DNA from 3 places in the uncultured Tepidimonas sp. genome. Region 3 is predicted to be linked to each of the others. Evidence: predicted binding sites of a transcription regulator. Region 3 holds the regulator's gene; each other region holds the start of a gene.
The links. The regulator FNR, encoded in region 3, switches genes on or off when oxygen is low (the NO sensors DNR and NnrR bind a similar motif). The targets are predictions, from matches to a motif close to TTGATNNNNATCAA.
Positions count from the first base shown of each region.

Region 1: a site for FNR is predicted at 1,719-1,732, ahead of Q0716_RS01550 (DUF2189 domain-containing protein). Genes of this name have one in related genera too.
Region 2: a site for FNR is predicted at 1,765-1,778, ahead of clpB (ATP-dependent chaperone ClpB). Genes of this name have one in related genera too.

Region 1 covers NZ_CALIND010000032.1:5,042-8,313, forward strand. Annotated here, with positions in the region: gene Q0716_RS01540 (Bug family tripartite tricarboxylate transporter substrate binding protein) at 1-866, shown strand, start outside; gene Q0716_RS01545 (2OG-Fe dioxygenase family protein) at 894-1,634, opposite strand; gene Q0716_RS01550 (DUF2189 domain-containing protein) at 1,758-2,627, shown strand; gene Q0716_RS01555 (MDR family oxidoreductase) at 2,617-3,272, opposite strand, start outside.
Region 2 covers NZ_CALIND010000123.1:15,563-18,834, reverse strand. Annotated here, with positions in the region: gene Q0716_RS06490 (EAL domain-containing protein) at 1-951, shown strand, start outside; gene Q0716_RS06485 (MoaD/ThiS family protein) at 1,004-1,255, shown strand; gene Q0716_RS06480 (molybdenum cofactor biosynthesis protein MoaE) at 1,260-1,742, shown strand; gene clpB (ATP-dependent chaperone ClpB) at 1,845-3,272, shown strand, end outside.
Region 3 covers NZ_CALIND010000182.1:995-4,266, forward strand. Annotated here, with positions in the region: partial or broken gene ccoG (cytochrome c oxidase accessory protein CcoG) at 1-110, shown strand, start outside; gene Q0716_RS09660 (nitrogen fixation protein FixH) at 177-470, shown strand; gene Q0716_RS09665 (hypothetical protein) at 506-829, shown strand; gene fnr (fumarate/nitrate reduction transcriptional regulator Fnr) at 804-1,526, opposite strand; gene hemN (oxygen-independent coproporphyrinogen III oxidase) at 1,737-3,131, shown strand; gene Q0716_RS09680 (sulfite exporter TauE/SafE family protein) at 3,175-3,272, shown strand, end outside.

The DNA of each region.
Region 1 (3,272 bases), on a different contig from region 3:
GCTTTCCGCCCGGCGGCGGCACGGACGCCATCGCTCGCCTGCTGGCCGAGCCCCTGCGCGAGGCGCTGGGTGTGCCGGTGGTGGTGGAAAACCGCGCGGGTGCCGGCGGGCAGATCGCCGCCCAGGCCCTCAAGGCCGCGGCCCCCGATGGCAGCACGCTGTTTCTGACGCACGACCACACGATTTCCATCCTGCCGCAGGTGCTGCGCAACCCGGGGTTCGATCCGGCCAAAGATTTCGTCGCAGTGGCAGGCTTTGCCACGTGCGTCAACGCGCTGGCGGTCTCTGGCGCCACGCCCGCGCGCAGCTATCGGGACTTCATCGCCTGGGTGCGCCAGCAGGGTGGGCGCGCCAACGTGGGCATTCCAGCACCGGCGTCGGTGCCGCAGTTCCTGGTGCAGTCGCTGGCGCGGCGCGAGCAGCTCGACCTCGTGGCCGTGCCGTACCGCGGCAGCGCGCCGATGATGGCCGACATGCTGGGCAACCAGATTCCCGCAGGGGTGGGCTCGATCCCTGACTTCATCGAAAACCACAAAGCGGGCAAGCTGCATGTGGTCGCCGTGATGGGCCGCGCGCGCCAAGCGCTGTTGCCCGAGGTGCCCACGCTGGCCGAGCTGGGCATCACCGGCTTCGAAGAAGTGCCCTACTACGGCCTGTTCGCACCCGCCGGCACACCGCGCGCGGCACTGGAGCCGATCAGCGCCGCCCTGGCCAAGGCGCTGGCCCAGCCCACGGTGCGCGATCGGCTGACCGCCATGGGGTTGGCGGTGGGATTCATGAGCGGCGAGCAACTCGCCCAGCGCGAGCGCGCCTACACCGAGGTATGGGCGCGCATCATTCGCGACAGCGGCTTTCAGCCCCAGTGACGGCGTACCGCCGGCGCGCTGCGCGCGTCAATCGCCCAAAAACCCACTTGCCCGGTAGGTCAACACCAGGGTATCGCGCCAGCCCACCTCGCCCTCGGTGACGGGCTGGATGGGCGTGGTCTCATGGATGACGCGCGCATCGTCGAGCAGCAGTACCGACCACGGCTCGGTGAGGGTGAAGCGCTGACCATTGGGGCCGTCGGCCTCGAAGACGCGGCTCTCGCCCCCCTTGATGCGCTCGCGCGCCACCAGAAAGACGGCCACCAGATCGACCCCATCGCGGTGCGCCCCTTCGGGCGTGGGACGACCAATGCCCCCCGTGGTGTCGATGCGAAACGGGTGCGCCTCGACGTACCAGGGCTGCGCCCCGCGCAGTCGCGAGGCGACCTCTCCCGTGCGCTGCAACAGACGCGTCCACGCGGGCTGCGCCGTCAGCACATCGGTCAGCGGCGCAAACCAGCGGTACATCCCCCCGTGCAGGGCGTTGTATTCCACAGGCTGGTAGTGCGCGCGCTCGGGCATTCGCTGTACGCGCTCGCCATCCACCACATAGCAGCCGTGCCGACGGCGCCGATAGCGCCCCCCGTCTTTCAAGTAGCGGTCGGGGGGCAAGTCGTCCCAAGCCGGCTGTAGCGCCGCCAGCGCGGCCGCCTCCAGCCCCAGCCACGCCCGCACGGCCGCCGCATCCAGCACTGCATAGCCTTGGCGGGCCAGCGTGGTATCGAGCGCATCGGCAGCAACGGCGGGGGGCGGGAATTGAACGGTCATGGTGGCGCAAGTGTAGCCGCCCACACCGCCGACATGCGGGTAAACGCTATGGACGCCGCAGCCGCGCTGGCCTATCGTTTCCGGTTGACAAAAATCAACTGTTGGTTTGCTTGGAGGGACCCGATGGCCGTCACGCACCCCGAATCTGACGCGACGCCCGAGACGTCGTCGTCGTCGACCGAGGCCACTGCCCCACGCGAGTCGGTCTTTTCGCTGCCGCTGGCGTCGCTGCGGCCCAGCGACCCGCTGCGCTGGCTGGCGCTCGGGTGGCGCGATTTTCGGCGCTGCCCGCGTATTGGACTTTTCTACGGGGCGTGTTTCGCCCTCATGGGACAGGCGCTGTGGCAGGTGTTTCAGCATGCCCCCGCTTACGTACTGGCGCTCAGCGCCGGGTTTTTGCTGCTGGGGCCGTTTCTGGCGCTGGGGCTCTATGACGCCAGCCGGGCGCTGGAGCAGGGGCGGCAACCATCGCTGCGCGCGTCCCTCGTGGCCTGGCGTCCGACGCTGTCGACCATGGCCATTTTCGCCGGTGTGCTGTTGATCCTGGAAATGCTCTGGGGCCGCGCCTCGCTGGTGGTTTTTGCGGTCACGATGAACAGCATGCCCTCGAACGAAAACATGCTGGCCGCGCTGGTGAGTCTGGACAACCTGGAGTTTCTGATCACCTATGTGATCGTCGGGGCGATCTTTGCCGGTCTGATCTTCGTCAGCAGCGCGATCTCGATCCCCATGATCCTGGATCGGCAGACCGACGCCGTCTCGGCCGCCCTGATGAGCTTTCGGGCCTGCCTGCAAAACCCGGGGGTGATGCTGCTGTGGGGCGCGCTGATCACGCTGCTGTGCGCGCTGGCGATGCTGCCCGCCTTTTTGGGGCTGCTGGTGGTGGGACCCGTGCTGGGTCACGCCACTTGGCACGCCTACCGGCACATCGTACCGCCGCCTGCCACCGTGGCCGAAGGCGCCGGACCGGCGGCGGCCTCCGTCACGCGTTGACGTCGACCCGCAGCCGTCCCCGCACCCGGCCAGCGAGCACGTCGTGCGCGGCGCCGATGGCGTCGGCGAGTCCAATGGTCTGCGTCATGCGCGCCAGCACCGCCCGATCCAACTCCGCCGCCAGCCGCGACCATGCCTCGCGGCGCCGCGCCATCGGCGCCATGACGCTGTCGATGCCGTAGAGCGTGACCCCGCGCAGAATGAAGGGCGCCACCGTCGCCGGAAAGTCCATGCCCTGCGCGAGCCCGCACGCCGCCACCGCACCCCCATAGCGCGTGCTGGCACAGGCGTTGGCCAACGTGTGGCTGCCCACCGCATCGACGACGCCGATCCAGCGCTCCTTCTGCAACGGCTTGCCCGGCGCGGAAAGCTGGGCGCGATCGATGACGTCGGCCGCGCCGAGCGCGTGCAGGTAATCCGCCTCATGGGGCCGACCGGTGGAGGCCACCACCCGGTGCCCGGCACGCGCCAGCAGCGCGATGGCCACGCTACCCACGCCACCACCGGCGCCGGTGACCAACACGTCACCGCTGCCGGGCGTCACGCCCTGTGCCTGCCAGTGCGCCTGCAGCGCCATCACACACAGCATGGCGGTGTAGCCGGCAGTGCCGATCGCCATCGCCTCGGCCGCCGACAGTCCCGCGG
Region 2 (3,272 bases), on a different contig from region 3:
TTGGGCGGGCGGGTCTGCCACATCTCGGCCAGCATTGGTATCGCCCTGGCACCGCGTGATGGGCTGGACGCCGTGACGCTGTTGCGCCATGCGGACGAGGCGATGTACCGCGCCAAAACAGGGGGACGCGGTCGCGTGGTCGCGTACGAGGCGGGATTCAGCCACGCCACACACGAGGCGCGCGCCATGCGCGAAGCGTTGGCACAGGCGATCGCCGAGCGCACCATCGAGCTGTGGTGGCAGCCCCAGGTGGATTTGCAGGACGGCCGCATCGTGGCTGCCGAGGGTTTGCTGCGCTGGCAGCATCCCCAGTGGGGCTGGGTGTCGCCTTCGACCTTCATTCCCTTGGCAGAGGATGGCGGACTGATGGAGCGCCTGGGTTTGCTGGTGCTGGATCTGGCACTGGAGCACGGGCAGCGCCTGGACGCGGCCGGCTGGACGCTCGGCCGGCTGGCGGTCAACGTCTCACCCCGTCAGCTCCAGGTGGAACGGTTCGTGGACGAGGTGTTGTCGCGCCTGACGCGCAGCGGTTGGCCTGCCCACCGGCTGGAGCTGGAAATCACCGAGAGTGTGCTGCTCGACAGCGAACCGGCGCGGGACCGCCTGCGCGTGCTGGAGGCGCGCGGGGTGCGATTGGCGGTGGACGACTTTGGCACTGGCTATGCCTCGATGGCGTATCTGCGTGCCCTGCCGCTGGACACGATCAAGATCGACGGCAGCTTCGTGCGCGACATCGGGACGTCCGCGCAGGCCGACGCGCTCGTCGAGTCGCTCATCCAGCTCGGGCGTGCGGTCGGTTTGCAGCTCGTGGCGGAGGGGGTCGAGACGGTGGCCCAGCGCGATTTTCTGGCCGAGCGCGGCGTGCGGCGTGCGCAGGGATACCTGTGGGCGCCGGCATGCCCGTTGTCGGCCTGGCTCGCCGTGCCCGCGGGCCAAATGCCCAAGCTATGATCGTGGTCACGAGCACCGCATAGGTACCCTGACCCTCATTCAACGATCGTCCATGAAGATCCAACTGCGCTACTTTGCCGCCATCCGCGAGGCCGTGGGCACTGCCGCCGAGGTGCTGGACACCGACGCATCCCACGTCGGCGCGTTGCGCGACGCGCTGATTGCGCGCGGTGGCGTCTGGGCCGAGGCATTGGGCCGCGGGCGCGCCGTGCGCGTGTCGGTCGATCAGGTCATGGCGGACGAGGGTACGCCGCTGCACGATGGCGCCGAAGTGGCCTTCTTCCCGCCCGTCACTGGAGGATAGGCCCATGGCACTCGCGCACCGTTTTATCGCCATCCAGAGCGAGGACTTCGACCTGGCGCGTGAGGTGACCGCCCTGCGCGCCGGCCAGCCGACCGTGGGCGCGGTGTGCGCCTTCGTGGGCACGGTGCGTGATCGCAACGACGGGGCCTCGGTGGCCACCATGGAGCTGGAGCATTACCCGGGTATGACCGAGCGCGCCATCGACGCCATGATCGATGAGGCGGCACGGCGCTTCGACATACTGGGTGTGCGCGTCATCCACCGCGTGGGGGCGCTGCAGCCGCAGGACCAAATCGTGCTGGTGGCCGTGGCCTCGGCGCATCGCGGCCAGGCATTCCAGGCGTGCGAGTTTTTGATGGACTACCTCAAGACCCAGGCGCCGTTCTGGAAAAAAGAGCACACCCCACAGGGGGCGCGTTGGGTCGATGCGCGCGTCAGCGACGACGCGGCGCTGGCGCGCTGGGGCATTGCCGCGCGCAACGCCTGAGTGCCCGTCACGTGGCGCGTTTTTGATGGCGATCAAGGCCGCGGCCTTGAAAACGCGGCACAACCCCCCACATGGAAGCACAGTCGAATCACGGAGCTTTCCATGTCCATCGAAAAATTCACCCGTTCGTTTCAAGAGGCCTTGTCCGACGCGCAATCGCTCGCGCTGGGCAAGGATCATGCGTACATCGAGCCGGCGCACGTGGCGCTGACCCTGCTGCAGCAAGACACCTCGCGCGGCTTGCTCACGCGTGCCGGGGTCAACATCGGGGCGCTGCGCAAGGCGGCCGAAGACGCCGTCAACCGCCTGCCCCAGGTGCAGGGCCAGGAGCAAGTCCAGGCCAGCCGCGATTTGGTGTCCGTGCTGCAGGCGATGGAAAAAGAGGCCATCAAGCGCGGTGACCAGTTCATCGCCAGCGAGTTGTTCTGGCTGGCGCTGGCCGATGCCAAGACGTCGCTGGCCGATGCCGCGCGGCAGGCGGGCCTGCAGCGCAAGTCCCTAGAGGCGGCGATCGAAGCCGTGCGAGGAGGAGAAAAAGTGACCAATCCCGAAGCCGAAAACCAGCGCGAGGCGCTGAAAAAATACACCCTCGACCTGACCGAACGCGCCCGTCAGGGCAAGCTGGACCCCGTCATCGGGCGCGACGACGAAATTCGCCGCACCATCCAGATCCTGCAGCGGCGCAGCAAGAACAACCCGGTGCTCATCGGTGAGCCCGGTGTGGGCAAAACCGCCATCGTCGAGGGGCTGGCGCAGCGCATCGTCAACGGCGAGGTGCCCGAGACGCTCAAGGACAAGCGCGTGCTGGCGCTGGACATGGCGGGACTGCTGGCCGGCGCCAAATACCGCGGCGAGTTCGAGGAGCGCCTCAAGGCGGTGCTCAAAGAGATCGCGGCCGAGGAAGGGCGCATCATCCTCTTCATCGACGAGATCCACACCATGGTGGGCGCGGGCAAGGCCGAAGGCGCCATGGACGCGGGCAACATGCTCAAGCCGGCGCTGGCGCGCGGCGAGCTGCACTGCATCGGCGCCACCACGCTGGATGAGTACCGCAAGTACATCGAAAAGGACGCGGCGCTCGAGCGGCGCTTCCAGAAGGTGCTGGTCGACGAGCCCAGCGTCGAGGCCACGATCGCCATCCTGCGCGGTCTGCAAGAGAAGTACGAGCTGCACCACGGGGTGGAGATCACCGACCCGGCCATCGTTGCCGCAGCCGAGCTGTCGCACCGCTACATCACGGACCGCTTCCTGCCGGACAAGGCCATCGACCTCATCGACGAGGCCGCGGCCCGCATCAAGATGGAGATCGACTCCAAGCCCGAGGTGATGGACCGGCTGGAGCGCCGCCTGATCCAGCTCAAGATCGAGCGCGAGGCGGTGCGCAAGGAGACCGATGAGGCCTCGCGCAAGCGGCTCGAACTGATCGAGGAAGAAATCGCCAAGCTCGAGCGCGAGTACGCCGACCTGGAAGAAATCTGGAAGGCCGAGAAGGCGCTGGTGCAGGGTTCGGCCCAGATCAAGGAGGAGATC
Region 3 (3,272 bases):
AGGTTCCCCCGGGGTTGCAGCCCGGCTCTCACCCCATCGTTATGACTTTCCGCACCGCCGACGGCTCGATCGCCGTGCGCGAGAAAACCACCTTCCTGATACCCCGATGACCCCCCAGGGTATTCGGGTTGATCCGTATCCCAAAGTACTCGCCAAAGGCCTACACTATGTCCACCATGTCTGGTACGCCCTCCGCGTCATCCGCCCCTTCCCGACCCTGGTACCGCGAGCCCATGGTCTGGATGGTCATCGGTGGCCCCTTGGTGGTCGTGATCGCGTCCATCGTGACGGTCACGATCGCCGTGCGCAATCCAGACCCCGTGCTGCCGCGCGAGGCGATGCCGGCGCCGGTCGCGGTCGCGCCGGAGCGCATGACGCCGGAGGAGCGCCTGCAGGCCGAAAAAGCGGTGCTGCCTGCCAACCAGGCGCGTAACCACGTCGTGTCCCCGACGTTGCCTAAAGACGATTGAGGCGGCGCGGGGCAACAACAAAGAGGAGACTGTCGATGCTGGCCCAACGCGTGATGTGGATTGCTTGGCCCGCTTTTTTGATGGCGGCCGTGATCGAAATGGTGGTGTTCGCCTTCGTCGATCCCCACGATCTGCACTGGGCGGGCGAATCGCTCGGTTGGTCGCGGCAGGCGGTCTACACGGTCGCGTTCTTCATTTTTTGGGCGCTGACCATGGCGTCGAGCGCGCTTACCACGCTGTTGTCGCTGTCGCCGTGGGAAATCAACCGCTGCCCGGTGCCGCCAGATCAGCGCCCGGCTGACTGCGCGCGCAACGCGCCGCTCAACTCCCCGCTTAATTCTCCTCGCGGCTCTGGTTGACAATGGCCGCGAGTGCCTCCGGGTCGAGGATGCGAACGTAGCGCTGCTTGACTTCGATGATGCCCTCGTCCTGAAAGCGCGAAAACGTACGACTGACCGTCTCGAGCTTCATTCCCAGGTAGCTGCCGATTTCCTCGCGCGTCATGCGCAACACCATCTCGGTGCGTGAAAAGCCGCGCGAATGCAGGCGCTGCACGAGGTTGAGCAAAAAAGCCGCCAGTCGTTCTTCGGCGCGCATGCTGCCCAGCAGCAGCATCACGCCCTGATCGCGCACGATCTCGCGGCTCATGATGCGGTGTACGTGGTGCTGCAGCGTGCTGAACTCGCGCGAGAGCTGCTCGAGCTTGTCGAATGGCAGCACGCACACCTCGGCGTCTTCGAGCGCCACGGCCGAGCACGAGTGCTTGTCCTGCACGATGCCATCGAGCCCCAGGATTTCGCCCGCCATTTGAAACCCGGTGACCTGATCGCGGCCGTCCGCCGTCGTGATCACGGTCTTGAAAAATCCGGATCGTACCGCGTACAGCGACGTGAAGCCGTCGCCCGCGGCAAACAGGGTCCCGCCCCGCCGCACCCGGCGACGCGTGCTGATCAGGTTGTCGAGCTGCTCCATCTCGTCCGGCTTGAGGCCGACCGGGATGCAGAGCTCGCGCAGGTTGCAGCTGGAGCAGGCGACCTTGATGCTGTGCAGATCCATGAGGCGATGGGGGCCGGTGTGAGGCAGAGGTGGGTGAAACGAGGCGCAGACTCGCCATGAACGATATGCGCCCGATCATAACAACCCGATGCGCGTGCCGCCCCGTGCGGTGGGCCCATGCCCTGCAGGGTTTTGGGGAACGTCGCTCCCGCAGGGGGTTTGACTCACGTCAACCCACGCAAGGCTACGCTGGTGCACAGTTCGTCGCCTATGGAGCTGCCCGCCGTGAAACACGTCATCGACGAAGATCTGCTGCGCCGGTTCGACATTCCGGGCCCGCGCTACACGTCCTACCCGACGGCGGACCGGTTTGTCGAAGCGTTTACCGAGCGTGACTACGTGCAAGCCCTGCAACAGCGGCGAGCGGGGTCGCTGGCGCTGCCGCTGTCGGTGTATGTACACATCCCGTTTTGCGAGTCGCTGTGCTACTACTGCGCATGCAACAAGGTGGTGACCAAGCACCACGAACGCGCGGCGGAGTACCTGCGCTACCTGTCGCGCGAGCTGGAATTGCAGACCGAACACGTCGGGCGCGGGCACCGCGTGACGCAGCTGCACCTTGGGGGGGGCACGCCGACCTTCCTCAGCGACGCGGAGTTGTCCGACCTGATGGCGATGATCCGGCGCCACTTCGAACTCGTCCCTGGGGGCGAGTATTCGATCGAGGTCGACCCCCGCACGGTGACCGCGCAGCGCTTGGCCCATCTGCACCAACTGGGGTTCAACCGCCTGAGTTTTGGCGTGCAGGACTTCGATGGCGCGGTGCAGCGGGCGGTGCACCGGATTCAGCCGGCCGAGCAGGTGTTCGCCCTCGTGGCCGCGGCGCGCGAGATCGGCTTTGAGTCGGTCAACGTCGACCTCATTTACGGACTGCCTCAGCAGACCCCAGAGTCGTTTCGGCGCACGCTCGAGCTCGTCGAGCGCCTGCGGCCGGATCGCATCGCGCTCTACGCTTATGCGCATCTGCCGGCGCGCTTCAAGCCGCAGCGGCGCATCCACGCGGCGGAGTTGCCCAGTCCGGCGGACAAGTTGGCCATGTTGTCGCTGTCGCTCGACCATCTGAGTGCCGTGGGTTATGTGTACGTGGGCATGGACCATTTTGCGTTGCCCAACGATGCGCTGGCGGTGGCCAAGCGGCAGGGGCGGCTGCACCGCAACTTTCAGGGCTACAGCACGCAGCCCGATTGCGACCTGATCGCGCTGGGGGTATCGGCCATTGGCCGCATCGGCGCCACCTACAGCCAAAATGCCAAGACGCTGGAGGAGTACTACGACGCGCTCGACCAAGGGCGGCTGCCCATCGTGCGCGGGCTGGCGCTGACGCGCGAGGATCTGTTGCGCCGCAGTGTGATCATGGCCATCATGTGCCAGGGGTTGGTCGATTTCGAGTCGATCAATCTGGCGCACCTGATCGATTTTCGCCAGCACTTCGCGCGCGAGCTGGAGCAGCTGCGCGCGTTCGAGCGCGATGGGCTGGTACGCATCGGCGATGCCCACATCGAAGTGACGCCCACGGGCTGGTATTTGGTGCGCGCCGTCGCCATGGTGTTCGACCGCTACTTGCAGGTCGATCAAGACCGGGCGCGGTTTTCCAAGATCATTTGAGGTGCTACCGGCAGGCCCAGCCGCGGGCTGTTAGCATCGTGCCATGCTGACCTCGATGACGCTGTCGGCCCTGGTGATGGGGCTGGTCGGCGGCCCGCACTGCGTGACCATGTGTGGTGCCGCCTGCGCGGGTATTGCCCG